Regions from separate parts of the Paracoccus seriniphilus genome, predicted to be linked through region 1. Evidence: riboswitches for the same ligand, from Rfam matches in the RefSeq annotation. Region 1 holds a riboswitch; each other region holds the start of a gene.
The links. Region 1 has a riboswitch for cobalamin ahead of bluB (5,6-dimethylbenzimidazole synthase). Riboswitches for the same ligand answer to the same signal wherever they lie in the genome.
Positions count from the first base shown of each region.

Region 2: linked by a shared signal. The riboswitch ahead of JHW44_RS10320 (TonB-dependent receptor plug domain-containing protein) and the one ahead of bluB (5,6-dimethylbenzimidazole synthase) in region 1 are both predicted to bind cobalamin.
Region 3: linked by a shared signal. The riboswitch ahead of JHW44_RS13145 (energy-coupling factor ABC transporter permease) and the one ahead of bluB (5,6-dimethylbenzimidazole synthase) in region 1 are both predicted to bind cobalamin.
Region 4: linked by a shared signal. The riboswitch ahead of nrdH (glutaredoxin-like protein NrdH) and the one ahead of bluB (5,6-dimethylbenzimidazole synthase) in region 1 are both predicted to bind cobalamin.

Region 1 covers NZ_CP067130.1:507,263-514,748, forward strand. Annotated here, with positions in the region: gene JHW44_RS16005 (ABC transporter permease) at 1-613, shown strand, start outside; gene JHW44_RS16010 (carbohydrate kinase family protein) at 636-1,589, shown strand; cobalamin riboswitch at 1,799-1,975, shown strand; gene bluB (5,6-dimethylbenzimidazole synthase) at 2,018-2,710, shown strand; gene queC (7-cyano-7-deazaguanine synthase QueC) at 2,837-3,538, shown strand; gene queD (6-carboxytetrahydropterin synthase QueD) at 3,538-3,891, shown strand; gene queE (7-carboxy-7-deazaguanine synthase QueE) at 3,888-4,595, shown strand; gene queF (preQ(1) synthase) at 4,611-5,075, shown strand; gene yghX (YghX family hydrolase) at 5,456-6,331, shown strand; gene JHW44_RS16045 (SOS response-associated peptidase) at 6,534-7,157, opposite strand; gene JHW44_RS16050 (arsenate reductase/protein-tyrosine-phosphatase family protein) at 7,319-7,486, shown strand, end outside.
Region 2 covers NZ_CP067129.1:2,100,787-2,108,272, forward strand. Annotated here, with positions in the region: gene JHW44_RS10290 (protein-L-isoaspartate O-methyltransferase family protein) at 1-303, opposite strand, end outside; gene lepA (translation elongation factor 4) at 566-2,365, opposite strand; gene JHW44_RS10300 (DMT family transporter) at 2,534-3,442, opposite strand; gene JHW44_RS10305 (HAD family hydrolase) at 3,439-4,137, opposite strand; gene JHW44_RS10310 (hypothetical protein) at 4,491-4,793, shown strand; gene JHW44_RS10315 (NAD-dependent deacylase) at 4,798-5,475, shown strand; cobalamin riboswitch at 5,540-5,730, shown strand; gene JHW44_RS10320 (TonB-dependent receptor plug domain-containing protein) at 5,849-7,486, shown strand, end outside.
Region 3 covers NZ_CP067129.1:2,678,916-2,686,401, forward strand. Annotated here, with positions in the region: gene JHW44_RS13130 (cobalamin biosynthesis protein) at 1-179, shown strand, start outside; gene cobM (precorrin-4 C(11)-methyltransferase) at 176-949, shown strand; gene JHW44_RS13140 (cobyrinic acid a,c-diamide synthase CobB) at 946-2,292, shown strand; cobalamin riboswitch at 2,312-2,532, shown strand; gene JHW44_RS13145 (energy-coupling factor ABC transporter permease) at 2,565-3,230, shown strand; gene cobF (precorrin-6A synthase (deacetylating)) at 3,288-4,037, shown strand; gene JHW44_RS13155 (C45 family autoproteolytic acyltransferase/hydrolase) at 4,047-5,033, opposite strand; gene JHW44_RS13160 (biotin carboxylase) at 5,042-6,493, opposite strand; gene JHW44_RS13165 (carbon-nitrogen hydrolase family protein) at 6,659-7,486, opposite strand, start outside.
Region 4 covers NZ_CP067131.1:33,828-41,313, reverse strand. Annotated here, with positions in the region: gene JHW44_RS16585 (ABC transporter permease) at 1-1,086, opposite strand, end outside; gene JHW44_RS16580 (taurine ABC transporter ATP-binding protein) at 1,083-1,889, opposite strand; gene JHW44_RS16575 (taurine ABC transporter substrate-binding protein) at 1,950-2,948, opposite strand; gene JHW44_RS16570 (helix-turn-helix domain-containing protein) at 3,208-3,708, opposite strand; gene JHW44_RS16565 (hypothetical protein) at 3,726-3,926, shown strand; cobalamin riboswitch at 4,040-4,225, shown strand; gene nrdH (glutaredoxin-like protein NrdH) at 4,321-4,542, shown strand; gene nrdI (class Ib ribonucleoside-diphosphate reductase assembly flavoprotein NrdI) at 4,552-4,965, shown strand; gene nrdE (class 1b ribonucleoside-diphosphate reductase subunit alpha) at 4,950-7,073, shown strand; gene nrdF (class 1b ribonucleoside-diphosphate reductase subunit beta) at 7,160-7,486, shown strand, end outside.

The DNA of each region.
Region 1 (7,486 bases):
GCTGATCGTGACCATCGGCACGCAATATATCATCCGTAGCTTTCTGCTGACCTTCGTGGGCACGGCGCTGTTCATGAATATCCCTGCCGCCCTGGACGGGTTCGGCAGGGCATCGCTGATCACGCATCACGGCGCGACCGGCATGACCTCCAGCCTGCCTGCTACGGTTCTGGTCCTGCTGGCCGTGGCGCTTGCGACCTGGCTCATCCTGCAGCGGACCCTGATGGGGCGCGCCGTGTTTGCAGCAGGCGGCAATCCCGACATCGCGGCAAGGCTGGGCTTCAACCTGTTTCATGTCCGGCTGTTCGTCTTTGCCTGGGCCGGGATGCTGGCCGGGATCGCGGGCATCGTGCATGTCTCATCGAACCGGCTGGCAAACCCCTTCGACCTTGCGGGGATGGAGCTTGAAATCATCGCAGCCGTCGTATTGGGGGGCGCACGGATCACCGGTGGCTCGGGCACCGTGATCGGAACCCTGCTTGGCGTGCTGCTGATCACGCTGGTCAGCAATGTGCTGGTCTTCGTGGGTATTCCCAGCACCCTTCAGCGCACCATCATCGGAGCATTCATCCTGTTGGCGGGCACGGCCTTCGCCCTGCGCAACCGCAGCTGACACCATATCCCCGGAGGAACCCATGCAACACGACGTCTCTGTCATCGGCCTGTATATTCTTGATATCCTTGGGCATCCGGTCGATCATATTCCGCCCGGAGGCGAGGTGGATTTCATCGATCAGATCCGTCTGACCGTCGCGGGCACCGCAGGCGGCACCGTGGTCGACCTGGCGAAACTGGGCCTGCATTGCATGGCCGTCGGCGCGGTGGGGGACGACGAAAAGGCCGATTTCGTTCTGGATTCACTGAACCGCCATGGCGTCGATACCCAGCAGATGCAAAGACTGACGGGCGTGCCGACATCAGCGTCGATCCTGAACATCCGCCGCAATGGCGACCGCCCCGCCCTGCATCAGCGCGGCGCATCCGATCATTTCGATCTGGCCGACGACGCGCTGGAAGCGGTTCTGGCAGCGCCGATCATCCATCTTGGCGGCACCGGGTTGCTGGCGAAACTTGACGGAGCGCCAAGCGCGCGGCTGCTGGCCGAGGCCAAAAGACGCGGTCGGACCGTGACCTTCGATCTGTTGGGGGCCAATGACGGAACAATCGACCTGCTGACCGACCTTTTTCCTCATATCGATTATTTCATGCCCTCCATCGAGGAAGCGCGGTTGATCTCGGGCGCCAGCAGCATCGATGCCACAGCGGCCTTCTTTATCGACAAGGGCGTGCGCCAATGTGTTTTCACGCTTGGCGGCGAGGGTGCCTGCTTCATCGACCACAAGGGGGAAAAGCTGCTCCAACCCGCCTTTGACATTCAGGTCGTCGACACGACCGGTTGCGGCGACGCATTCGACGCGGGCTTCATCACGGCACTTCATCACAAGATGGACCTGACCACGGCGCTCGGTTTCGCGCAGGCCTCGGCGGCACTGGTGGCTACCGGCCTGGGATCGGATGCGGGCATCACCTCGTTCAAGGATACACTGGCCTTCATGAACACGACCAACCGGCTGCCGGCTGCTGGCTGAATGAATGCCGAAAGGCGGGCGCCGGAATTCGAACCATTGATCCTGAGCATGACTTCGCCGACATCCTCTTGAAACAGTCAAGGCATGGCATTGACTTCGATTGGGAGGATCGCTGGCCAGCATGGGCCCGCCGCAGGGGCTTTCCATCTGTTCAGGTGCCGAGACCGCCCGGTGCATGGAAACTCTGTTTGCGTGGCGCAGCCGGTCGCGGGATAAGGGCATGGTCAGGTGCCCCTTCGGGGGAGAATCGGGAAGCCGGTGAGAATCCGGCGCGGGCCCGCCGCTGTATCGGGGATCGTCTGGCAGATGCCACTGGGCCATGCCCGGGAAGGCGCCAGGACGAGATGATCCGAAGCCAGAAGACCGGCCTGATGTTCATCGCGCTTCGGGGTGGAACCCGCGGCGCATTGAAATATGCGAGGTTTCAGATGCCCCCAGAGATTTCTGCAGAACAGGTCGTTCCCCAGCCCGCCCGTTCCTTTGACGAACGGGAACGCCAGGCCCTTTACGATATCATCAACGCCCGCCGCGACGTTCGCAACGAGTTCCGGCCCGATCCGATCGATCCCGCCGCCCTTCGGCGCATTCTTGCGGCCGCGCATGCCGCGCCATCTGTCGGTTTCATGCAGCCATGGGATTTCCTGCTGATTCGCGACCCGAAACGGCGCGCCGATATCCATGCAGCCTTCCTTCGCGCCAATGCCGAAGCCGAAGACATGTTCGAAGGAGACCGCAAGGCGCTTTACCGGTCCCTGAAGCTCGAAGGAATCCTGACTTCGCCGTTGAACATCTGTGTGACCTGCGACCGGACCCGTGGCGGAAAGGTGGTTCTGGGGCGCACCCATAACAGCAACATGGATCTCTATTCGACGGTCTGCGCTGTCCAGAACCTCTGGCTGGCCGCCCGCGCGGAAGGAATCGGAATTGGCTGGGTTTCGATCTTTCGACCCCAGGACCTTCGCGACCTGCTTGGCATTCCCGACCATGTGGAAATCGTGGCCTATCTTTGCGCGGGCCATGTCGACGAACTCTACCCCAGGCCCGAGTTGGAAGCCCGGGGCTGGCGCCAGAGGCTGGATCTTGACAGCGTGATCCACGAGGATTGCTGGCCGGGGCAATAGGCCCGAACCGCCCCGTGATCCGCCCCCATGCGCGGGGGCGATGCCACTTGCAATCCGCGCGGTTTCTGAAATAAGGCCCGCCATCCGGTCGCAGCCTACCCGGACATCAAAACAAGGGCCTCAAAAATGAAAACACTTGTCATCTGCTCGGGCGGACTCGATTCCGTGTCGCTTGCGCATATTACCGCCAATGAGCATCAACTCACACGGCTTGTCTCGTTCGATTATGGTCAGCGCCACCGCAAGGAGCTTGGCTTCGCCCAGGCGGCGGCCGCGCGGTTGGGCGTGCCCTTTCACCTGATCGACATGCGCGGCATCGGTGCGGCGCTGTCGGGTTCGGCCCTGACCGACGAAATCGACGTTCCTGATGGGCATTATGCCGAGGAAACGATGCGCATTACCGTCGTGCCCAACCGCAATGCCATCATGCTGTCGATCGGCTTTGGCATCGCGGCGGCGCAGGGTGACGAGGCCGTGGCGACGGCGGTGCATGGCGGCGATCACTTCATCTATCCCGATTGCCGCCCCGGCTTCACCCGCGCCTTCGAGGCGATGCAGCAGGCCGCCCTGCAAGGCTATGCCGATGTGCGGCTGCACACGCCTTTCGTCAGGGAAAGCAAGGCCGAAATCGTCCGCCAGGGCGCGGCGCATGGCACGCCATTTGCCGAGACATGGTCCTGCTACAAGGGCGGCGAAATCCACTGCGGCCGCTGCGGCACCTGTGTCGAGCGACGCGAGGCCTTCCATCTGGCCGGGGTCAGCGACCCGACGCCCTATGCCGATCCCGACTACTGGATCACGGCGCTTACCACGCGGGAGAACGGCTGATGTTCCGTATTCGCAAGGAGTTCCATTTCTCGGCCAGCCATCGCCTGAGCCATCTGCCCGACGACCATCAATGCGCGCGGCTGCATGGACACAATTACATCGTCGTGGTCGAACTGGCCGCAAAGGCGCTGAACCCGGATGGCTTCGTGCGCGATTATCACGACCTCAAGCCGCTCAAGACCCATATCGATGATCATTTCGATCACCGGCATCTGAACGATGTGCTTGAAGGCCCCTCGACCGCCGAGAACCTGGCGAGACACTTCTTTGACTGGTGCGCCGCGCGCTGGCCTGAGACCAGCGCCGTATTGGTCAGCGAGACCCCCAAGACATGGGCGGAATACCGGCCATGACCCTGCGCATCGCCGAGATTTTCGGCCCCACCATCCAAGGCGAAGGCGCGCTGATCGGGGAACCCACCGTCTTTGTCCGCGCGGGGGGCTGTGACTATCGCTGCAGTTGGTGCGACAGCCTTCATGCGGTAGAAAGCAAATACCGCCATGACTGGGCGAAGATGACGACCGAGACCGTCTGGAAGAAGGTGCGCGAACTTTCGCGCGACCGGCCGCTGACGGTTTCGCTGTCCGGGGGCAACCCGGCCATACAGGACTTTGGCCCGTTGATCAGCATGGGCAAGGCGGCAAACTATCGTTTCGCCTGCGAGACTCAGGGTTCTATCGCGCGCCAATGGTTTGCCCAGCTTGATACGCTGGTGCTGTCTCCGAAACCGCCATCGAGCGGTGAGCGGGTGGATTGGGACGCCTTTGACGCCTGCCGTGACATTGGCCGCAAGGCGCGTCAGCAGGTGTTGAAGATCGTGATCTTTGACGAGGTCGATTACCAATGGGCGCGAGAGGTTCACGCCAGGCACAGCGATCTTGCCCTGTTTCTGCAGCCCGGCAACCCCGTGGTCGACCCCGATATCGCTGTCGACCCGCAATCGCTGGCCGATCGCCTTGGCTGGCTGACCGAAATGGCGATGACCGATGGATGGTTCGCCCCGCGTATTCTGCCGCAACTGCATGTCCTGATCTGGGGCAACAAGCGCGGCGTCTGACCGATGGAGAAACCCATGACCAAAGACATCTATCGCAATCTCAGGCAACTTGGCGGCGAAACCCGCATCCCCGCCAGCCCCGCCGAGGCGGAACTGGAGCGCGTTCCCAACCCGCAGGCGGATGTGGCCTATAACGTGCGCTTCACCGCGCCCGAGTTCACCTCGCTCTGCCCGATGACCGGCCAGCCGGATTTTGCCCATCTGGTGATCGACTATGTGCCCGGTCCGTGGCTGGTCGAATCGAAATCGCTCAAGCTTTTCCTGACATCCTTTCGCAATCACGGTGCCTTTCACGAGGATTGCACGATATCGATTGCGCGGCGGCTGGCCGATTTCCTTGAGCCACAATGGTTGCGCATCGGCGGCTATTGGTATCCGCGCGGCGGCATTCCCATCGACGTCTTCTGGCAGACCGGCCCCATGCCCGAAGCCGTCTGGATACCCGACCAGGGCGTTCCGCCATATCGGGGGCGCGGCTGAAGGCGGCCATGCGACCAACCGAGAGCGGGATCACTTGCAAGAGAGTAGCTCGTTGAAGGGTTCTGCTTTCGACCGGTTCCATCGCCTCGGCGGATCTGGCCGACAAGGGAAATGGTCGATCCGACCTGTCAAGATTGCAGGCCGGGTCGCGGCCCGCGCTTCCTTTCCTTCAAGGGGCATTGTCACCATTCGTGCAACTTTTTGCGAGTGTCCCGCCGCACCCCGAGTTTCCAGCACCCTTTGCAAAGCGATCTGCTAAGCTGATTGAACCGCCCGGGCATGTAGCCCGGGGCACCAATGCGCAATGTGCGAAACATCTCGCCCAATGCTTTCGCCTGCAACAGTGGAGATTCCTGATGAAAGACGACTCGCAAGATCGGATGACAGCGAAGGATTTCGCACCGGAACTGCTGGAACTTTACGATTTCTACGCCCATGGCATGATCACCAAGCGGGAATTTCTTGACCGCGCGGGGAAATTCGCGATCGGCGGGCTGACGGCGGCGACGATCCTGTCGATGATGAGCCCCAATTACGCCATGGCCGAGCAGGTCAGTTTCAACGATCCCGACATCAAGGCCGAATGGATCAGCTATCCCTCGCCCAATGGTCACGGCGAGATGCGCGCCTATCTGGTGCGCCCGACGAATGCGCCACAGGCCCCTGCGGTGGTTGTCGTGCACGAAAACCGCGGTCTCAACCCCTATATCCAGGATGTGGCGCGGCGGGTGGCGAAGGCCGGTTTCATCGCCATGGCGCCCGACGGGCTGACGCCGATGGGGGGCTATCCCGGCAATGACGAAGAGGGCCGCGCGCTGCAGCAGCAGGTCGATCCCACCAAGCTGATGAATGATTTCTTTGCCGCCGTCGAGTTCATGATGGCCCATCCCGACCTGTCGGGCAAAGTCGGAATTACCGGCTTCTGCTATGGTGGTGGCGTCGCCAATGCCGCAGCCGTGGCCTATCCCGAACTGGGTGCGGCCGTGCCCTTCTATGGTCGCCAACCCGATGCCAAGGACGTGGCCCGCATACAGGCCCCGTTGCTGATACATTATGCCGGGCTGGACGAGCGTGTGAATGCGGGCTGGCCCGCCTATCAGGAAGCCCTGGATGCAAACGGCAAAACCTACGAGGCCTATATCTATGAAGGCGTCAATCACGGTTTCCACAATGATTCCACGCCGCGCTATGACGAGGCGGCCGCCGAACTTGCCTGGTCGCGCACCATCGACTGGTTCAAGCGCCATCTTGCCTAGGCACGCTTGATCATATCGCCTTTGGTGGCCTGCGGGCCGGGGCCCGGATCGGCGTCACGCGGCTATCCTGCGTGGCGTCTGCAATCCGCCTGTTCCCCCGCATCTGCAACAGCGCATCGGGATGGCTGGGCCGGAACCCCACATCCGCCTGCTGCGCCCTCCTGAACGGCCGCGCCACATCCCTGCGCAGAAGACCGGTCTTTCAGGCCTCGTCGGTCTCGATCAACTCGGGGCCGTCATCCTTGATGCCGAAACGGGCAACCGGATGATAGGTCAACCGCGCCCCTGCTCCAATATCCGGATCGGGGATTCCGGCCAGCCATGCCTCGCGCTCGGAGGCATTCAGGACAACTGGCATCCGGCCGTGCAGCTCGGCCACGCAGTCATTTGCCGCGCGGGTGACAATCGTGCAGGTCAGCAGATCGTGCCAGAGAGATTTCAACCCGGCAAACCACAGGTTCTCCTCGTTGCCCGCTGACCGGATGAAATGAGGCTGCTTGTTGCCCTTGCCGCCGGTCCATTCGTAATAGCCCGCCGCCGGGATCAGGCATCGGCCGTATTTCCAGGCGCCGCGAAAGCTGGGCTTGCTGGCGGCATCCTCGATCCGGGCGTTGAAGGTTGTCGCCTTCCATTCCCTGGGATCGTTTCCCTTGAACCAGGACGGTATCAACCACCAGCGGGCATACTCGGCGATCCCATCTGCGCCCATGGTCAGGACGGGCTGCGTCGGCTTGACGTTGAAGCGTCGCGCAATGGGGTCGATCTTCAGCTCGGAGTGCTCAAGCTCGGTGCCGCGAAGGTTTGGGTCTACGAATCGTCCACACATGCCAGCAGGTTAACAGCGACAATCGGCTTGACCCAGACGAGAATGTGCCGCCCGACAGGGCCATGTGCTGCCGCAATGCTCTGCGCAATGCAGCGGCGCATCACGGGCATTCATGAAATATTCACTTGGCGGCATCGGGTTATTTTAATATTTCATGAAATATGGAAAACAAGATTCCCGACCAGCTGTCCTCCCTTGGCCATCCGCAGCGATTGGCTGTCTTTCGCCTGCTGATGCGCCGTTACCCCGACCGCGTTCCCGCGGGGGAAATCGCCATCGCGCTTGGTGTCAAGGCAAGCACCATGTCCAGCTATCTGTCCGTGCTGATG
Region 2 (7,486 bases), on a different replicon from region 1:
TTCCGCCATGCGCGCGATCACCGCGGCCGAATAGCCAAGGCCACAAGCGATATCCAGGACTAGGTGATCCGGCTCGATATCCAGCGCATCCAGCATCTTGGCCAGAGTGCGCGCCTCGAGCATGACACGCTTGTCGCTCAAGGGCAGATTTTCTCCGGAATAGGCGACGGCACGACGGGATGCGGGGACAAAATCCTCGCGCGGAATCGTCAGCATAGCTTCGATAATCGGAAACTTTGTTACATCGTTCGGACGAACCTGAGTATCCACCATCATGGTGCGGCGCGCGGCGAAATCGGTCATGTCGGAAACCTCTGCTCGACCTGCTTTGCGCGCTTATTGCCACGATTCACGAGGCTGGGCAACGCCGCTTGGGCCATCTTGATCCTGCATTTTACAAAGATCTGCACTGATTTGAACCAAATTTCACGCCTGCAGCGCCACCCTGCACCCCGATTTGGCAGGGTGCCGCCGCGAAATTCGCGGATCGCTGACAGATCTCTGGCTTCATCGCTTACCATGTCGCGCCGAATCCCGAAAGGTCCGGCGCGCTTGGAAAGCGTGGTCAGTTGTCCATCTTCAGCGCCTGAATGAAGGCCGCCTGAGGGATTTCGACCTTGCCGAACTGGCGCATCTTCTTCTTGCCGGCCTTCTGCTTTTCCAACAGCTTCTTCTTGCGCGTTGCGTCGCCGCCATAGCATTTGGCGGTCACATCCTTGCGCATGGCCGACAGCGTCTCGCGTGCGATGACGCGGCTGCCGATGGCAGCCTGGATCGGAATCTTGAACATATGCCGCGGGATCAGCTCTTTCAGCTTTTCGACCATGACGCGGCCACGCGACTCGGCGCGGTCGCGATGCACCATGATCGACAGCGCATCCACAGGTTCGTCGTTCACCAGGATCGACATCTTGACCAGATGATCCTCGCGGTATTCGCTGATCTGATAGTCAAAGCTGGCATAACCCTTGGTCACCGATTTCAGCCGGTCATAGAAATCGAAAACGACTTCGGCCAGCGGCAGGTCATAGACCGCCATCGCGCGGCTGCCCGCATAGGTCAGATCCATCTGGATGCCGCGCCGGTCCTGACACAGCTTCAGCACATCGCCCAGATATTCGTCGGGCACCATGATCGTGGCCTTGATGCGCGGCTCGGTGATATGGTCGATCAGCGTCGGATCGGGCATATCTGCGGGATTGTGCAACTCGCGCACCTCGCCATCACGCATATGCAGCTTGAACACCACCGAAGGGGCGGTGGTGATCAGATCCAGATCATATTCGCGTTCCAGCCGGTCGCGGATCACCTCAAGGTGCAGCAATCCGAGAAAGCCGCAGCGGAAACCGAAGCCAAGCGCCGCCGAGGTTTCCATCTCGTAGCTGAAACTGGCATCGTTCAGCGCCAGCTTTTCAATCGCGTCGCGCAGCGCCTCGAAATCATTGGCATCAACCGGGAACAACCCGCAGAACACCACCGGCTGCGCGGGCTTGAAGCCCGCAAGTGGCGTCGCACAGGGCTTTTTCTCATGCGTGATCGTATCGCCGACCCGCGTATCGCGCACCTGCTTGATCGAGGCGGTGAACACGCCGATCTCGCCCGGTCCAAGTTCGGGAATATCCTTCATCGCCGGGGTCAGCACGGCCAGCTTGTCCAGACGGTAGGTCGCGCCGGTCTGCATCATCTTGACCTGATCGCCCTTGCGGATCATCCCATCCATGACGCGGATCATGACCACGACGCCAAGATAGGGATCATACCAGCTGTCGACCAGCATCGCCTTCAACGGCGCATCACGATCCCCGGTCGGAGCGGGCAGACGCGTAACGATGGCCTCCAGCACATCGGGAATGCCGATGCCGGTCTTGGCGCTGATCGGAACTGCCTCCGAAGCGTCGATCCCGATCACGTCTTCGATCTGTTCCTTGACGCGGTCGGGCTCGGCGGCCGGCAAGTCGATCTTGTTCAGGACCGGGACGATCTCGTGATCGGCATCAATGGCCTGATAGACATTCGCCAGGGTCTGCGCTTCGACCCCCTGCGTGGCGTCAACCACCAGCAATGATCCCTCGACCGCGCGCATCGAGCGGCTGACCTCATAGGCGAAATCGACATGGCCCGGCGTGTCGATCAGATTGAGCACATAGGTCTCGCCATCCTTTGCCGGATAGACGATGCGAACGGTGTTGGCCTTGATGGTGATGCCACGCTCGCGCTCGATATCCATGGCGTCCAGCATCTGGGCCTTCATGTCGCGTTCAGCGACAGTGCCCGTCAGCTGAATCAGCCGATCAGCCAGCGTGGATTTTCCGTGGTCGATATGCGCCACGATCGAGAAATTGCGTATATGGGACAGCTCGGTCATTGGGCGGCTATACAAGGCCCGGGACGCCACGAAAAGAGGCTTTCGCGCCTCGGGTGCCGCTTCTTGCCCGAGGCATTGCCTCGGAGCCGCGCCGGCCCTTCGTTGGGGCGGCGCGGCTGCCCCCGGACCCGGGCCGGCAAAGCGCGCAAACCCTGCCTTCGCCCCCTTCTAGCCGGGCCGGGCCATGCCGGACGCCGATTCGCTTGCGCCGGTCTGGCGCAACCGGGTTTCGCGCCACATGGCATAGCCACCGGCGACAGCGATGATCGCGGCTCCGGTCAAGGTCAGCGCATCCGGGCGTTCGCGAAAGACGATCATCGCCAAGGCTATCGCGAAAACCAGCCGTGAATAGCGAAACGGAGCAATCGCACCGATCTCCCCCACCCGGATCGCGATGACCATGGTGACATAGCCCCCCAAGCCGAACGCCAGCGAGGCCGTCATGGTCGCAATCTCGCCTCCCGAAGGCATGACCGGCCTCTGTTGCGCAACCAGCATCAGAAACAGACCGGCCACCGCCATCGACCCGAATGCCGAGGCTGTCAGAAAGCCCGAACCGATATTTGCCGGCAGCTGGCGCGTCAGCAGATCGCGCGCGGCCAGCGCAATGACCGCAATCACCGCCAGGATCGAGGCCGGCTGAAAGGCATCCGAGCCCGGCCTGACGATCAGCAGCACCCCGACAAAGCCGATAATGATCGAGGACCAGCGCCGCCAGCCCACCGGTTCTTTCAGGAACAGCGCCGCCCCCAGGGTCATCAGCAGTGGCGATGCCTGAAGAATCGCCGAGGCAATGCTGAGATCGCCGATCGACAGCGCGGTCAGAAATGCGATCCCGGCCACCGCCTCGGCCAGATTGCGCAACAGGACCTTGGGCACATAGAGAAAACGCCATTCCAGCCCTTCGGGACTGAAGGCCAGCCACAGGCCAAACAGCAACATGCCCGCCAGGCCGACCAGCAGCAGCAGTTGCCCGGTCGGAATGTCGCGTGACAGCAATTTCAACAGGGTATCTTCGCAAGAGAAGCTGGCCATGCTCAATGTCATCAGCAGGGCAGCCCGCGCATTGGGGGTCATGTCCTGCACTCCAGCATCTCGATCAGCCCCGGAAGCTCCGTGATCCTTGCCAACTCGTGCAGGCGGGGATGCCTTTCGGGCTCGGCATGTTCCACTGACCAGGTCATGTCATGGGGAATGAACACCCCGATTCCGCCAAGCTCGACCGGCGGAAGCACATCGCTTTTCATCGAGTTTCCCGCCATCAGGAAACGTTCGGGCGCAACGCCGTGCCGTTTCAGAACCCGCGCATATTGGCCCGGCGTCTTGTCGGCCAGAATCTCTATCGCGGCGAATCGTTCCGCCAGACCCGAGGCTGCGATCTTGCGCTCCTGATCCATCAGGTCGCCCTTGGTGATCAGGAACAGACGGCGATTCTCCAATGCGGCCAGGGCATCCTCGACCCCCTCCAGCAGATGCACGGGATGGGCCAGCATATCCCGCCCCATCTCCAGGATTCTGCCGATGGTATGGCCATCCACGCGCCCCTCGGTCAGTTCGACCGCCGTCTGGACCATCGACAACATGAAGCCCTTGATGCCGAAACCATAGCGCGACAGGTTGCGCTTTTCGGTCTCGACCAGCCGTTCGGTCACCGCATCACGTTCCGCATGGTCCGCCAGCATATCCGCGAAAGCCGCTTCCGTGCTGCGGAAGAAGGTCTCGTTTTCCCAAAGGGTATCATCTGCATCCAGACCTATGGCGTCGAACATCATGACCTCTCGCGGCGCGTTGTCGCAGTCAGGCAGCGAAATCACGGCTCTGCCGCTTTGTCAAACCCGGTGCTCGACCGCGCCGGAGAGGCCTGCCCGGCCCCTGAAATGGCACGTTTTTCCGCGCCACGCGCCATCTGCCAGCGGTGAAATGCCCTTTGCACGCATCGCCGGGCCGCCTCTCTCTTGCCGCTTCCACGCCGCGCGACCGCCACAGTCCGGACCGGGAAATCATCTGGAAGATTGAGCGGCATCGCCGATTTTGCTACCTTTGCCTCCTAAGAAGGGAATCCAGACCGGGTCAACCGGCGCACCCTCACCTGAGGACAAGACCAGGAAACCGAGGAGACAGCCCCATGCTGAACCGTATCGTGATTGCGGCGGCCGCCATCGTTCTGACGGCACCGCTGGCCATGGCCGGCCCCATCGACAGCGCCTGCGTGCGTTCCGACCGCGCACAAGGAAACAGACATCTGTGCAGTTGCATTCAGCGTGTCGCGAACAAGACCCTGTCGCGCTCGGATCAGCGCCGCGCCGCGGCCTTCTTCAGGGACCCCCATCAGGCGCAGGTCGTGCGCATGTCGAAATCGAACGCGGACAATGCCTTCTGGGCGCGCTACAAGCGCTTTGCCTCGTCGGCCGAAGCCTATTGCCGTTGATCCCTTGCGCATTACCGTTCTGACAGGTGCCGGCATATCAGCCGAAAGCGGATTGGCGACATTTCGCGCCAGCGACGGGCTGTGGGAAGAGCATCGCATCGAGGATGTGGCCAGCCCCGAAGGCTTTGTCCGCGACCCCGATCTGGTTCACCGGTTCTATAACGACCGCCGCAAGGGCGCGGCAGCGGCACAGCCCAACGCGGCCCATCGCGCGCTGGCGGAACTGGCAGGACGACATGATCTGACGCTGATCACCCAGAATGTCGATGACCTGCATGAACGCGCGGGAAGCCCGGATGTCATCCATATGCATGGTTCCCTGAGCACCGCGCTTTGCGCCAGTTGCGGGCATCGCTGGCCTGCCCCGGCGGAAATGTCCCCGCAAACGCCATGCCCGTCCTGCGCGGCGCTTGCGGCACGGCCGGATATCGTCTGGTTCGGAGAAATGCCCTATCATATGGAGCGGATCTGGGCGGCGCTGGAGGATTGCGATCTTTTCGCCGCCATCGGCACCTCTGGCAATGTCTATCCTGCGGCCGGATTTGCCCAGCATGCCGGGCGCATGGGGGCCAATTGCATCGAGCTGAACCTGCAGAACAGTGCCACCTCGCGCGATTTCGACCACCATATCCGCGGCCCGGCCTCGGAGACGGTGCCCGGCTGGGTGGCGTCGCTTTCATGACACAGATGCCCTGCCCTTCTTCTGGCGGTGGGGCAATTGTCCTTGCGCGAATCCGGACGCTGGTCTAGCTCCGCCCTGCCTCGGTTCCGGGATTTCCCGGTGAAAAGGGAATGCGGTGAAATTCCGCGACTGCCCCCGCAACTGTCAGCGGTGAGCGAGGCCGGAACATGCCACTGTCCGCCAGATACGGATGGGAAGGCCCGGCCGACCAGTGACCCGTGAAGTCAGGAGACCTGCCGAAGCCCTATCACCCTGAGTGCATGCGTGGGGCATGCACGAAACGGATGTTCCGATGTGGTGGTAACCGCCGTCCGGCACCGCCGCCGGACAGACCGCAGACCGCCCGCTTTGGGCGCCTGAAAGGGACCACGACGTGAAACGCCTTTCCATTCTCGCGACTTCGGTCGCAGCATTTGCCTCTCCCGCACTGGCGCAGGACAACACGGTCCTGCCGACCATCACTCTGACCGCCAACCGCGAAGCGACCGAACTTTCGCATTCGGGCAGTTCGGTTTCGATCCTTCAACGTGAGGACCTGCAGGATCAGGTCGGGCAGCCGATCGCAGAGACATTGTCGCGCCTGCCCGGGGTCAACTGGCGTCAATCCGGCCCCCTGGGCACCACGGGTTCGATCCAGTTGCGCGGTGCGCCCAGCCAGTATCTGCCCGTGCTGATCGATGGCATCGACGTTTCCGACGCCGCTGCCGGGCAGCCCTATTTCGACATTGGCGGCCTGACCGGCAGCAGCATAGACCGGGCGGAATTGCTGCGCGGCGCGCAATCCGCGCTCTATGGGTCGCGGGCCATGGCCGGAGTGCTCAGCCTGCAATCCCTGCGTCCCACCCAGGATGGGCTGCATCAGGAATTCGCCATCGAGGCCGGCAGCTATCGCAGCCTGCAGGCCAGCTATGGCGTGACCCTGCGCCGCGACGACACCGATCTGGCATTCCAGGCCAGCCGGATCATTACCGACGGCTACTCCGCCAGCGATGAGAACGACGGCAATACCGAAAATGACGGCTATGAAGCCACGCGGTTGACATTCTACGCCGCACATCACCTGCAGTCAGGCGTGACCATCGGCGTGAACGGTTTCTGGGAAGAGAGCCGTGCCGATTTCGATGATGGCTTTTACGATTTCGCCACCGGAAACTATTATTTCGGAGACACCTATGGCACGCCGGGGGACGACTATACCGACAAGGAATCCTATGGCCTGCGCGCCTTCGCCGAGTTCTCGACCGGATCGATCGATCACGAAATCGCCCTGACGCGCTATCAACTGGACCGCAGCAGCTGGACGAACGGCTATGAATCTCCCTTCAAGGGCACGCGCACCAAACTGTCCTGGCATGGGGCGACCGATCTGGGCAGCAATGGCACGCGGGTGATCTTTGGTGCCGACACGGAAAAGGAAAAGGCCGAGGGCAATGGCGACGCTCGGCTATCAGGTGTCTTTGGCGAAATCGCCATGCCCGTGGGTGACAGCATCGATCTCAACGCATCGCTGCGCCGCGATGAGCATGCCCAGTTCGGCGGTTTCACTTCGGGGCGGGTGGCAGCCGTCTATCGTGCCAGCGACGACCTGCTGTTCCGCGCGGCCTTTGGCAACGGGTTCCGCGCACCGTCGCTCTATGAACTCTACAGTGCCTATGGAGACGACGACCTCCAGCGCGAGGAAAGCCGCACGGCGGAAATCGGGGTCGAAAAGCTTTGGGGCAACGACAGCCATCTGCGCGCCACCGCCTTCTGGATGGAAGCGGATGACCTGATCGGCTGGGATCCCGACAGCATCTCCTGCGCTGCCGCATCCGGTCCCTATGCCATGCCGGGCTGCTATGCCCAGGTCGATGGCAAGGCGCGGCGTTCGGGGCTGGAGCTTGATGCGCGTCACAGCTTTGGCAACCACAGGCTGACGGCAGCCTATACCTATACCGACAGCGGCCCGACTTCGGAATGGGCCAAGGTTCCCCGGCATGTCCTGAATCTGGGTTTCGAGACCACATTCTCG
Region 3 (7,486 bases), on a different replicon from region 1:
CGGGCATCGAAACGCCCACCCAATCGCCGCGCATCCAGGCGCTGCATGGCACCGGTTCGGTGGCCGAGGCTGCTGCCATCGCCGCCTGCGGAAAGGATGCCGTGATCATCGCGGCGCGCGTCACCAGCGCCTGCGGAACCGCCACTGCCGCAATTGCAGAGAGTCCCGAAAGCCCATGACCATACATTTCATCGGTGCCGGCCCCGGAGCGCCGGATCTGATAACCCTGCGCGGTCGCGACTTGATCGCAGCCTGCCCGGTCTGCCTCTATGCCGGCAGCCTCGTCCCCCCGGCCTTGCTGGATCACTGCCCCGCCGGTGCCCGCATCATCAACACCGCGCCGTTGACTCTGGACGAGATCATCGCGGAAATGTCGCGCGCCCATACAGCGGGTCAGGACGTGGCGCGACTGCATTCGGGCGATCTGTCTGTCTGGTCGGCAATGGGCGAACAGCTGCGCCGCCTGAGAGCGCTGGACATCCCCTTTGACGTGACACCCGGCGTGCCATCCTTTGCGGCGGCCGCAGCAGTCTTGCAGAGCGAGTTGACCCTGCCGGGGCTGGCGCAATCCGTGGTGCTGACGCGCACTTCGGGGCGGGCCTCGCAAATGCCCGATGGCGAGACATTGCAGAATTTCGCCCGCACCGGCGCGACATTGGCCATCCATCTGTCGATCCATGCCTTGCCGGATGTGGCCGAGGAACTGATCCCCTTCTATGGCGCGGATTGCCCCGCCGCCGTGGTCTGGCGCGCCAGTTGGCCGGACCAGAAGATCATTCGCGCGCGCCTTGCCGACATCGCCACGCAGGCCGAGGGAATCGACCGGACCGCGCTGATTCTGGTCGGTCCGGCTCTGGCGGGACAGGATTTCGACGACAGCCGTCTTTACGCCGCCGATTACGACCGCCGCTATCGCCCCATTGGCCCAGAACCGAGGTTCCCCGAATGAGCAATATGCCCCTGACACCGGGCCTGATGATTTCCGCACCCTCCTCGGGCACCGGCAAGACCATGTTGATGCTGGGCCTGCTGGCGGCCCTGCGGGCGCGCGAAATTCGCGTGCAGCCCTTCAAGTCCGGGCCGGATTACATCGACCCCGCCTTTCATCTGGCGGCCGCCGGGCAGCCCTCGTTCAATCTGGACAGCTGGGCGATGGGACAGGCGCAGATCGTTGCGCATCTGCAAGGACGCGAACCTGCCGATCTGGTGCTGGCCGAGGGGTCGATGGGGCTGTTCGACGGGGTGGCGTCGCCTGGGGAACATGGCATCGGTGCCAGCGCCGAGATCGCCATGATGACCGGCTGGCCCGTGCTGCTGGTTCTGGATGTCTCTGGGCAGGCGCAATCGGCGGCAGCCATCGCACATGGATTTGCCACGCTTGCCCCCGATCTGCCCTTTGCCGGCGTGGTGCTGAACCGCGTGGCCTCGCCCCGGCACGAGGCGCTGATCCGCGAAGGCATGGCGCGCGCCGGGATCGCGGTGCTGGGATCACTGCCCCGGCGCGGCAATATCGAACTGCCCGAACGCCATCTGGGTCTGGTGCAGGCCGAAGAGACCCCGCATCTGCGGGCGCTGCTGGATCAGGCGGGCGAATTTGTCGGGCAGCATTGCGATCTGGACGCGATTCTGGCTGCCGCCGCGGCACGCCCCCTGATGCAAGTCGCCTCGCATCACCCCGTGCCGCCACCCGGTCAGCGGATCGCTCTGGCACGGGATGAGGCATTCAGCTTCGTCTATCCGCATCTGATCGACGAATGGCGCCGGCAGGGCGCGACCATCCTGCCATTTTCGCCACTGGCGGATCAGGCCCCCGATGACAGTGCCGATTGCTGCTGGCTGCCCGGCGGTTATCCCGAACTGCATGCCGGTCGCATCGCCGGGGCAGGCAATTTCTGCGAGGGGCTTGCCCGATTCGCCCGCAGCCGCCCGGTGCATGGTGAATGCGGCGGCTATATGGTGCTGGGCGCGGGGCTGACGGATGCCGAAGGCAAGCGCCATGCCATGACCGGCCTGCTGGGGCTGGAAACCAGCTATCACAAGCGCCGGATGCATCTGGGCTATCGCATGGCGCGGCTGGATGCGCCAATGCCCGGGCTGCAAGCCGGGGCAACCCTGCGCGGTCATGAATTTCACTATGCCTCGATCCTGTCGCAACCGGATGAGCCGCTGGCGCGCGTCAGTGACGCCAACGGAAATCTGGTCGCGGAAACCGGATCGCATCGCGTGATGCCCGGTGGCGGGCATGTCACGGGCACCTTCTTTCACCTGATTTCGCGCAGCCAGAATGCTTGACCGCGCGCGCGCAATGCAATTTAGCTGAAACTCTGATCGGTGCCCGTACAGACGCCAAGCGTCGGGCTTCATCGGGAATGGGGAAGGGTGGACCAAATCGCGGCACCCGAAGCCCCAGCCGCCCCCGCGACTGTATGCGGAGAGCGTGCTTCAACAAAGCCACTGGCCCATCGGGCCGGGAAGGCCGAAGCGACGCCTTGACCCGCGAGCCAGGAGACCGGCCGTCAGCCCATAACCAACAGCCGTCGGGTGGGACGGCAAAGGAGACTGACATGCATATCGAACCCGGAATTGTCACCGGCGCAAAGCTTGCGCTCAGCTATGCCACGGCCGCGGCTGCCGGAGCCTATGGCCTGAGGCTGGCCTTCCAGACCGCACAGGAGAAGGGCTGGACCTCGCTGGCCCTGCGCAGCGTGCTGACCACGGCGCTTGTCTTCGTGTTCTTCGAGGTTCTGCCCCATTACCCGGTCGGCGTTTCCGAAGTCCATTTCATCCTCGGCTCGACATTGTTCCTGCTGTTCGGCGCGGCGCCCGCGGCCATCGGCCTTGCGCTTGGTCTGCTGACACAGGGCCTGCTGTTCGCACCCTTCGATCTGCCGCAATACGGCATGAACATGACCACGCTGCTGGTGCCGCTGTTCGGCCTGTCGGCTCTGGCCAACCGGATCATCGCACCGGGCACCGCCTATGTCGATCTGCGCTATGGACAGGCGCTGGCCCTGTCGACGGCCTATCAGGGTGGCGTCGTGGCCTGGGTGGCCTTCTGGGCGATCCTCGGTCAGGGCGTTGCCGGTATCGAAGGGGTCGCGACCTTTGGCGTGGCCTATATGACCGTGATCCTGATCGAACCACTGGTCGATCTGGCGGTGCTGGCTGTGGCGAAATCCATGCGCAGCCTTCAGGGCAGCGCCCTTGTCACGCCCCGTCTGTTCGCCTGAGCAACAGGAGGCGCGCGGGCTGAAACCGGCCCGCGCATACCAAGGCATGAGGTCGCGATGATCGAACTGAGCCTGATCGGCATTGGCACCGGAAACCCCCGGCATCTGACCCTGCAGGCGATCGATGCGATGCGTTCGGCCGATCTGATCCTGATACCTCTCAAGGGCGCCCAAAAGGACGATCTGGCCGGGCTGCGCCGCAGGATCTGCGCTGATCATTGCGCCCCCGATTGTCAGGTGATCGAATTTCCGCTGCCGGTCCGCGACGCCAGTCACGCCGATTACCGTCAGGGCGTCGATGACTGGCATGATGCCATCGCGCAGGCCTGGCTGGGACAGATACGACAATATCTGCCCGAGGGCGGGAAACTGGCCTTTCTGATCTGGGGTGATCCGTCACTCTATGACAGCACCCTGCGCATCGCCGAGCGGCTGACCGCGCATCTGCCACTGCAGACGCAGGTCATCCCCGGAATTACCGCCATTCAGGCGCTTTGCGCGGCACATGCTATTCCGCTGAACACCATCGGTGCGCCGGTCCATGTCACCACGGGCCGCAATCTGCGCGACCACGGCTGGCCGGCGGAGAGCGATTCGGTCGTCGTGATGCTGGATGGGTCCTGTTCCTTTCAGACCCTGCCGCCAAAGGATCTGTATATCTGGTGGGGCGGCTTTGTCGGCATGCCCGAACAGATCCTGCTGAAAGGTCCGCTGGCCGAGATCGGCAGCCGGATCATCGAGACACGCGCGCAGGCGCGAGCCGCCCATGGCTGGATCATGGATATCTATCTGCTGCGGCGGGTCTGAACCGGACCGTCAGCCCAAGGGCGGAGAATGCGGGATCAGCACGCGCTGCGAGCCGGTCACGAAATGATCGAAACTATGGGTCCAGACGTGATGGGGCCACCAGACCTGCATCATCTGATCGGCGGGCATATAAGCCGCCGTATACAAGGTGCCGAACCCCGAAGAAAACGCAGTGGAATACAGCGGTGGGCGCAGGAACATGCTGATGAAGCGATCCTGGGTTTCCGGGTGCAGGGTCAGCCGGTTCAGCAGGAACCGCTGACGTTCCACCGTGGCGGTAAACCTGGCATGACCGGGCCATTCCACCCGCTCCTGATGATTGGTGGCGACCGGAGTCTGCGAGATGATCGTCGGGCGGTCCGGCGTCAGATAGGCGGTGAAATAGCGCCTCTCTGCGTCAAGAACGGTGACGTTATAGCTCATGTGGCAGGGCACGCGGCGCAGCACTTCGGCGGCCTCGTCCAGCGTTTCGCAGGTCTGCAGGATATAGCGCAGGATCAGCGGAATGCCGAAACCATCGCCGACCTCGCGCCGCCCTCCGAAGGTCAGGGACAGAGCCAGCCCGGCGTCATTCATGCCGTCGATCAGCCCGAACATGCCATCGCTCATCCCGATGACACGCCGTCCCTGCCAGGCTGTGCGCATCAGGATGGCGTCAAAGGCATCCGGGCTATAGTCGTAATTGCGCACCAGCAGCGGCCTGTCGCCCTGCCAGATTGCCTGGCTGCAGCCCGACAGATAGCGCGGCGGGCAATAGAAACTGAGAAATCTGGCCTGGCTGTCCCCACCGCCAACCAGTTCGCAAAGCTCTTCGTAAAGTGGCAGGATTTCCGGCATATGTTGTGCCAGCGCAAGACGGCACTCGCGATAGGTGGGACGGCCGGACAAACCTTCCGAAGCCCACCATTTGCGATAGGACGGCCAGTACAGGTTGAACAACCCGGCCCAGATCGGGCCGGGCTCGTCTTCGCTGATCGCCTGAAAGTTCAGGGACATGTCCTGGCTTACATGATCTTGAAGGCAGGCGGCTCCATGGCCTGCGCCGCCGGAAGCGGCTGGGCGGAAAATGCGTTCTTGATGCCGTGGATCCATTTCTGGGACCGTTCGGTCAGCTTGAACCCGGCGGTCATGGACCGGCCCCGCGTCACCAGAATGCCCAGATCGGCGCCTTCATAGCGATAATCACCCGGTGCCGAGATCCGCAGGAAGAAGGCCTCATTCTCGGCCTCGACCGCGCGGCGGTGGTAATCGAAGCGGTCAAACACCACGCGCCCGTCATCAAGCATCTTGTAGATGCCGCTTTGCGGGGCCTCGGTGATGATATCGACATTGTCGTCGGTATGCTTGATGACCATCTGCGACCAGCTGTCGATCATGTCGGGGTCAGCCCATCTTGCGTTCAGTTCGGCGACATCCAGTTCAAAGGGCTTTTTCGAGAACGCCAGCAGATGGAACAGGAAAAGCGGCGCATCGGCATGGGCGAAAGCCGCATGATTGGTCATCGAACTGGCACCGGTGATCCTTGGGTTCAGCTCTCCCAGCCACAGGTCGCCGGTCTTCTTGTCGATCAGGAAATCCAGTTCGAAATAGCCGCGATAGCCCTCCTTGCGCAGTTGTTCACCGAACTTGAAGGTCAGATCGCGCGCCTTCTGACGCACGGCAGGCGCAAACGAGGTCGAGAAGATCTCGTTCCCGCACCACCCGCCGCGATAGGGCGTCAATTCCTTGAAGCCGACCAGTTCGGTCATCAGCGGGCCCACGATGGTCCCCTGCTGGGTGACACAGGCTTCGATGGCTGATCCGCGGCAATTGATCCGCTTCATGATCTTGATCTCGCCCTGGCCGACGATTTCATGCTGGTGCTTGCGGAAATCGGCCTCGGACTTGATGAAGAAGGTCGTATGGCCGCTGTCACCAAAGGCCGATTGCAGCACCAGGTCATGGCCCAGACCGGCCTTGTCGCAGATCTTTTTCAGATCGGCATAATCCTTGATCACCGACAGCGTATTGGGCACCGAGGGCACGCCGGCCTTGTTGCCGATGCGGACGGTTTCGATCTTGTTGTCACAGCGTTCGCGCAGCTTGGCCTTGGGGAACCAGATTTCGCCGCCCAGTTCCTTGACCAGCATCTCGGTCTTTTCATCGAACATCAGAAAGACGAATTTCGGCTTGCCGCCCCGACGCTTGATCAGGTCGATGACTTCCTTGTGTTGCAACAGATAGTTGTTGATGTCCTCGATCGACTGGAATTCCTCATGCGGGACTTCGGACGGCACGAAGACATTCGGGTGACGCCCGTCAAAGCAATCCATGTAGCAGATATACTTGAAGTTCTTGACCCATTCATCGATGCCCAGAAGATTGAAATTCGTGGCCGAGACGAAATAGATCGGATCGCTATTGGTGTGAAAATAGCGACGGATCTCGGAAATGTTCTTCAGCGTCTTTTTCGGCATGGGCGGCTCCCCCCTGTTGCAGGTCCAGCATTTTGCTTGTCGTTACCGAAACGCTGGCACAGTGGGACAGTTCTCACAAGCCTGATACGCCACAACCGGAAGGGCTTTGCTTCGCGATGGCTGCGACCTGCCGCGCAAACCTGCGCGACAGGGCCGTGTCAAGGATCATTCGACGCGATGTGCGACCTTGGGCGGCACCGCCGGAACGATCTCGGGTTGGGCCTGGGCGGCAACCGGTGTCATGGGAACATGTGTCGGAGGCGTGGCCAGCATGCTGCGCGGATCCGCGCCATGCAGCCCGGCGGGCGACCCCTGACCCGGCGTCTGCAGCGGTCCCAGCTTTTGCAGATAGCTGTCGGTGCCGCTGCTGCGGTCATAGACCGAGAAATCCACGCTGCGGTCGCGGAAGCTTTTCAGAACCTGACCCAGTCCCTTCATGCCGGTCTCGCGCTGTCGACGGACCTGATCCAGATCGACCTCTATGGGGAAGATGTCTTCCTGTCCGCCCGATTGGTGCAGCACCGTTGCCGAAGGATCGACAACCAGCGACCGTCCGACGCCACCGGCACTCAGCCCGTTCACATCGAAGACATAGCACTGGAACTGCGCCGCCGTTGCCCGCGCGATGGCCAGTTCTGCGTCACGGTCGGTGGTGCCGGTCAGGACCGGATGCAACAACACTTCGACGCCCTGGCTGGTCAACTGTCGGGTCGTTTCAGGGAACCAGATATCATAGCAGATCGACAGGCCAAAGCGCCCGACATTCGGCACGTCGAAGACGCAGAATTCGGTTCCGGCAGCAATACCCTCTTCGTAAGGCCGGAAGGGGAACATCTTGGAATATTTGGTGACGATCTCGCCATCGGGATTGATCACGACCGAAGTGTTCAGAATACGCCCGTCCTCGGTCTGTTCGAACATCGACCCCGGGATCAGCCAAAGACGGTGCTGACGGGCCTTTTGCTGGAACTGTTCCAGAGCGGCATTGGGAAA
Region 4 (7,486 bases), on a different replicon from region 1:
CATGCCCGCGCCCATCTGCGCGGCCACCAGTTCCGCCGCGACCACCGTGCCCCAGCAGACGCCCATGGCCACACGCGCCCCGGTAAAGATCTCGGGCAGGGAATTGGGCAGGATCACATGGCGCAGCAATTGCCATTTCGACGCCCCCAGGGAATAGGCCGCATGCACCTTGGTGATATTCACCCCCGACACGCCGGCTCGCGCCGCGATCGTCATCACCCACAGCGCCGCAAGGAACAGCAGCACAACCTTGCCCGTCTCCCAGATCCCGAACCAGATGATCACCAGCGGGATCAGCGCAAGCGGCGGCACCGGCCGCATGAACTCGACGATCGGATCGAACCAGCCCCGGAACCAGCCCGACAGGCCCATCGCATAGCCAAGCGGGATGCCCACCAGAGATCCCAGCGCAAAACCCGCCAGAACCCGCATCAGCGAGGCCCCCAGATGCTCCCACAGGGTAAAGTTCTGATAACCCGACTTGGCGATCTCGACAAAGCGGCCCGCCACCGCCTCGGGCGAGGGCAGCCAGATCGGTTCCATCTGCAGGCCCTTGTCCGCCGAGAAGCTCAGCGTGCCCTTGCCCGTCATCGAGACCGTGCCATGGGCCACATCCAGCGTCTCGCCCGGCGTGATCTCACGCCCGTCCACCGAGACCGCCTGCGCCCCCTCGGGAAGACGGATCAGCTGATCGCGCCCGCGCGGCACGCTGGCCACCACGGCGCCATCACCCGCAGGCTCGGCCGGGGCCTCGACACCGGCATAGACGACCACCCTGCCCGATTGCATCTGACCGCTGTCGGTCCGCGCCTCATAGCTGAACGAGGTTTCCCCCAGAAACGGCCCCGGCACGTGGAAGGGCACCAGCTTCGACCCCGTGAACGCCCCCCACAGCAGGAACACCACCAGGATCGAGATGATCGAGGCCGCCCGGTCCGGACGGATCGCGCTTTCATCCCCGAAGGTCACGGTCTTCAGGCTGGTGAAGTCATTGCGCCGGCCATGGGCGCGACGGATCAGCCCGACCACAAGGGCCGAGCCCGCAAACAGGCCCGCATAGACCAGAAGAATTGCAAAACCGGTCATGCCGCTGCCCCCTGACGACCCATGATTTCCTCTTCCATGTTCCAGATCATCGACAGGATCTCTTCGCGCCGGGCGCCGAATTCCGGCAGCTTCTTGATCTCGCGCAGGTCATTGCCAACGCCCTGATCCGCAAAGGGAAGGTGATATTCCTTGTAGATACGCCCCGGACGCGGGGCCATGACGATCAGACGCTCGCCCAGAAGCAGGGCCTCTTCGACCGAATGGGTGATCAGGATCACCGTCTTGCCGGTCTCCTTCCACAGGTTCAGCACCATCGCCTGCATCTTTTCCCGCGTCAGCGCATCCAGCGCGCCCAGGGGCTCGTCCATCAGGATGACATCGGGATCATTGGCCAGACAGCGCGCCAGCGCGACGCGCTGCTGCATCCCGCCCGACAGCTCGTAGATCGCCTTTTCACGGAAATCCTGCAGACCCACCACTTCGATCAGGTGATCGACATGGGCGCCATATTCGGCCTCGCGCTGGCCCGCCATGCGCGGCCCGAAGGACACATTGTCCCGAACGTTCATCCATTCAAACAGCGCGCCCTTCTGGAACACCACGCCGCGTTCGGCATCCGGCCCGGTCACCGCATGGCCGTTCAGCGTGATCTGGCCGCCCGTGGGCGCCAGAAAACCCGCGATGATGTTCAGAAGCGTCGATTTCCCGCAGCCCGAAGGCCCAAGCACCGACAAGAGCTGCCCGGGTTTCAGATCCAGCGAGACATCCTGCAACGCCTGCACATGCGAGCCGTTGGCAAGATCAAAACGCATCGAGATATTCTTCAGCATCAGGCCGGACATGGGGCCATCTCCTTTTTGCCATGGCAGAAACGGAAGGCACCAAACGCCTTCCACCAAGCGTCAGCGGCCAGACACATCAGAAAGCGCCGACGTGTCGATGAATTCAGCGTAGCTGGGCAACGCCGAGGGAAGGTTCCCAAGCTCGTGAAACATCGCCGCCACGCCACTGAAATAGCTTGCAACGCGTCCGCCCAACCAGGTCTCGGAAAGTTGCTCTTCGGGCGAAAGAAACTTGAAATTGTCGATGACGGCAGCCGCAGAAGCCTCGTCCATGCCGGCATCCTGGGCTATCACCGGCAGCATCTCGTCACGCTTGTCGCCAGCGTTCCACATCGCATTGGCATCCGCGGTCACCGCAAGGAAATCCGCCAGAAGCTTTGGATTCTCTGCAGCGAACCGGGCCGAGGTCGTCGTCAGGTCGAAGGCCAGAATACCTGCCTCTTCCTTTTCTTCCCCGCTCAGCAGCACATTGCCCTCGGCCTTCATCCGGTCCAGCGCACCGCCCCAGCCACAGGCCATGTCGATGCTGCCCTGGCCAAAGGCCGCAGCCGCCTCGGCCGGGGCCATGTCCACGATGGTCATGGAGGCCGGATCGACACCGAAATGCTCCATCTGCTGCAGGAAACCGTAATGGGCGATGGTCCCCACGGGCAGCGCCACGCGTTTGCCCGTCAGTTCGCCCGCGCTGTCCTTGTCGATTTCCAGCCGCGAAGCGACAACACAATTGTCATTGTCGGAATAGGAGGCGGCAATATCGACAACCTCGAGATCCTGCCCCGCCGAAACCGCCACCACAAAGGGAGGCACCCCCTGACTTATGGCGATCTGCACATCTCCGGCCGCCATGGCGGCCGACATCGCGGTACCCGAATCAAAGGCAACCCAATTGACCGGAACGCCCAGCTTTTCCTCGTACAGCCCCTTGGCCTTGGCATATTGGAACGGCATCGGCCATTCCTGGAAATAGGCCACCGTTACAGCGTCCTGTGCAAATGCAGGAGACACCATCCCCAGCGAAATCAGGGACAACAGACCACTGATGGCTTTTGTTCGCTTCATTCTGTTCTTTCCTCTGTTGGCATGACTCATCAGCCCCGGGAATCCTGGTCGAGGTCATTGAAACGCCGCCGGTTGAGCCGGCGATCTGATTGATGTTCAGGGTCCGCGCAAAGCCTGATCGCGGAAGGGTATGACCCTCCATCACATGGCTGCGGGGTGATCAGAATCCTCCGCGAATCTTCGGCCAGACGCCGATCCCCGCGGAACAATGATGATCATGGATTCCTATGTTGGCACATTGCGACGTCGAAGGTCCTTTCTAGTAGATCGGCGGCGAAATTACCCACAGTGCCACTGCGGTTTCACGATAGGGATTTGCCCAGAGATAGGGCTCGTTACGGATCCGGAAACTGTCCCCCGGACCCACGGTGAATTTCTGGTCGCCGAAGCTGAGATCCAGCCGTCCCGACAACATGAAGCCGACTTCCTGCGTCTCGCGATGCACAGGCTCGGGCAGCGCCTTCCCGGGCAGGAAGGTCGAATGGACGATTTCGAAACTGTCGGTCAGGTCCGGAGAGATCAGCGCTTCGATCAACCCGTCATGACGGTGTCCGAGCGAACGGCGGCGGTCAGCCCGAACGATACGGCCTTCTTCCCGTGGCGTCTCGGCCTTGGGCTGGATCAGCAGCGACGGCGCCACATCAAGGATCTGTGCCAGCTTGGCCAAATCCTCGGCACTGATCCGCGAGACATCGCGTTCGACTTGCGACATCCAGCCCAGGGACCGGCCCATGGCTTCGGCGAGCTGCGCCAGGGTCAAGGCGCGGCTCTTTCTCAATGTCCGCAGATCAGCACCAGAAGTCACGAATCACTCCCTCTTCATCGAATATCGATCTTGCCACCGGAAATGAAATTATCAACATTTTTTTCATTCCTGCTTTGCAGATCAGGGACGCCCCCGAAATTTTCAAAGGCAACGAAGCCTTGAAACGACATTTTCAACCCCGCCCTGAAGGCTTGACCAGCGCGGCGGTCTGACCCACACGGGATCCTGAATTGCAAAGCATTGGAATCACTGGACGCGGCAGCATTGTCCCCAGAAAATTTCCTTGGTCCCGACACCACATATTGACATTATACCCGCTTGGATGGCTAAGTGATGTGGCTATGGTGCCAATGACATCCGTCAGAGGTGAAAAGGGAAGTCGGTGAAAAGCCGGCACTGCCCCCGCAACTGTAAGCGGTCGGATCGACTGATGAAGCCACTGGATCACTCCGGGAAGGCCGGTTGTCCCATGTCCGCGAGTCAGGAGACCTGCCATGGCAAAAAACGACTACGGGCGGTGGGCCCGGCAGCGTGGCTGTTGGCGGATCTTCGCCAGCAGTCAAGCGCGGGACCGCCATCCAGACATAGAGACCAGGAGCCGAGCGCATGACCATCACCGTCTATTCCAAACCCGCCTGTGTGCAATGCACCGCCACCACCCGTGCTCTTGATGCCCGCGGCCTGAACTACGACATCGTCGATCTGACCCAGGACGCCGAAGCCATGGAGCGGGTGACGGCATTGGGATACCGTCAGGCGCCCGTCGTCATCGCCGGTGAGAACCACTGGGCAGGCTTTCGTCCGGACATGATCGGCCAGTTGGCCTGATCATTCGCGATGGTGGGGCTGGTCTATTTCTCATCGGGATCGGGCAACACCGCCCGCTTTGTGGCGGCCCTGGGGTTGTCGGCAATGCGCATTCCCCTGCGCAGCAGCGATCCGATGCCGATGCCGGACCGGCCCTATGTGATGATCTGCCCCACATATGCCGATGGCGAAGGTCGCGGTGCGGTGCCCAAGCAGGTCATCCGCTTTCTCAATGATGAAGCGCGTCGGGCCGGATTGCGTGGCGTGATCGGCGCGGGCAATCGCAACTTTGGGCAAACCTATGCCTTGGCCGCGCGCGTGATTGCCGATAAATGCCGCGTTCCCGTGTTGTATCGATTCGAACTGGCGGGAACACCAACCGATATTGCCCGTGTCCGCGACGGGCTGAAAAAACTGCAGGAAATGGAATGCTTGACAGTGTGAAGCCCGACCTCGACTATCACGCGCTGAACGCGATGCTGAACCTTTATGACGACAAGGGGCACATCCGCTTTGAGGCCGACCGCATGGCGGCGCGGCAGTATTTCCTGCAGCACGTCAACCAGAACACTGTCTTCTTCCACAGCCTGGACGAGAAGCTGGATTACCTGGTCGACGAAGGCTATTACGAGCCGCAGGTTCTGTCCGACTATCCGCGCGAGTTCCTGCACCGGATCTGGGCGGCCGCCTTTGCCAAGAAGTTCCGTTTTCCAACCTTCCTTGGCGCGTTCAAATATTACACCAGCTATACACTGAAGACCCGAGACGGGCAGCGCTACCTGGAGCGTTACGAAGATCGCGTGGTCATGGTGGCGCTGGCACTGGCGCGGGGCGATCAGGATCTGGCCATGAAGTTCATGGATGAAATCCTGTCGGGTCGTTTCCAGCCCGCCACGCCGACCTTTCTGAACGCGGGCAAGAAATCGCGCGGCGAGCTGATTTCCTGTTTCCTGCTGCGCGTCGAAGACAACATGGAATCGATCGGCCGGGCGATCAATTCCTCGCTGCAACTGTCGAAACGCGGCGGCGGCGTCGCCCTGATGCTGACCAACATCCGCGAATCCGGGGCCCCTATCAAGGGGATCGAGAACCAGTCTTCAGGCGTGATCCCGATCATGAAGTTGCTGGAAGACAGCTTCAGCTATGCCAACCAGCTGGGTGCACGCCAGGGCGCGGGTGCAGTCTATCTGAACGCCCATCATCCCGATATCCTCAGCTTCCTGGACACCAAGCGCGAAAACGCGGATGAGAAAATCCGCATCAAGACGTTGTCCCTTGGCGTGGTGATCCCTGACATCACCTTCGATCTGGCCAAGCGGAACGAGGATATGTATCTGTTCTCGCCCCATGACGTTCAGCGCGTCTATGGCGTACCCTTCTCGGAAATCTCGGTCACCGAGAAATATGCCGAGATGGTCGACGACAAGCGTATTCGCAAGAAAAAGATCAATGCACGCCAGTTCTTCCAGACGCTGGCCGAGATCCAGTTCGAAAGCGGCTATCCCTACATCATGTTCGAGGACACGGTGAACCGCGCCAATCCGATCGACGGGCGCATCACCATGTCGAACCTCTGTTCGGAAATACTGCAGGTGAACGAGGCGTCGGAATTCAACGAAGATCTCAGCTATGCCCATATGGGCACGGATATTTCCTGCAATCTGGGATCACTGAATATCGCCAAGACAATGGATGGTCCCGACTTCGGCGCCACGGTCGAAGCCGCCATCCGTGCCCTGACTGCCGTCAGCGAAATGTCGGCCATCGATTCCGTGCCCTCGATCCGCAAGGGCAATGACGAGGCCCATGCCGTGGGCCTGGGCCAGATGAACCTGCACGGTTTTCTGGCACGCGAGCGCATTCACTATGGCAGTCCCGAGGGCATCGAGTTCACCAGCGTCTATTTCGCCGCCATAGCCTATCACGCCATCCGGGCCTCGAATCTGTTGGCGCAGGAAAAAGGCGCGACCTTCAAGGGATTCGAAAAATCGACCTATGCCGATGGCAGCTTCTTTGACAAATACACCAACCGCGACTGGCTGCCGGTCATGCCGGAAGTGACGCGGCTGTTCGCGGGGATCACGCTGCCGACCCGCACGGATTGGGAGGCGTTGAAGGCCGATGTGATGAAGCATGGGCTTTACAACCGTAACCTGCAGGCAGTGCCGCCAACCGGATCGATCAGCTATATCAACAATTCGACCAGTTCGATCCATCCGATTGTCAGCAAGATCGAGATCCGCAAGGAGGGCAAGATCGGCCGCGTCTATTATCCGGCCGCCTTCATGTCGAATGAGAACCTGGAGTTCTATCGCGACGCCTATGAAATCGGCCCGCAAGCCATCATCGACACCTATGCGGCTGCGACCGAACATGTCGATCAGGGCCTGTCGTTGACCCTGTTCTTTCCCGCCGAGGCCACGACCCGCGACATCAACCGCGCGCAAATCTATGCGTGGAAAAAGGGGATCAAGACAATCTACTATATCCGGCTGCGCCAGACCGCACTGGAAGGGACCGAAGTCGAAGGCTGCGTGTCCTGCACGTTGTAAGCGAGGCCGGGGGCCCGCCCCCGGACCCCCGGGGTATTTGTGACAAAGAAGAAGAGAGGGGTTCTTCGATCATGAAGGATCAGGTGATGCGTCAGGTTCAGCGCGCCGTGAACTGGAACCGGCTGCAGGACGAGAAGGATCTGGAGGTCTGGAACCGACTGACGGTGAACTTCTGGCTGCCGGAAAAGGTGCCATTGTCCAATGACGTGCAAAGCTGGGCGACCTTGCGTCCGGAAGAGCGCGAATTGACGATCCGCGTCTTTACCGGATTGACGCTGTTGGACACGATCCAGAACACGCTTGGGGCACCACGATTGATGGGTGATGCCCAGACCCCGCATGAGGAAGCGGTTCTGTCAAATATCGCCTTCATGGAAGCGGTCCACGCGCGCTCCTATTCATCGATCTTCTCG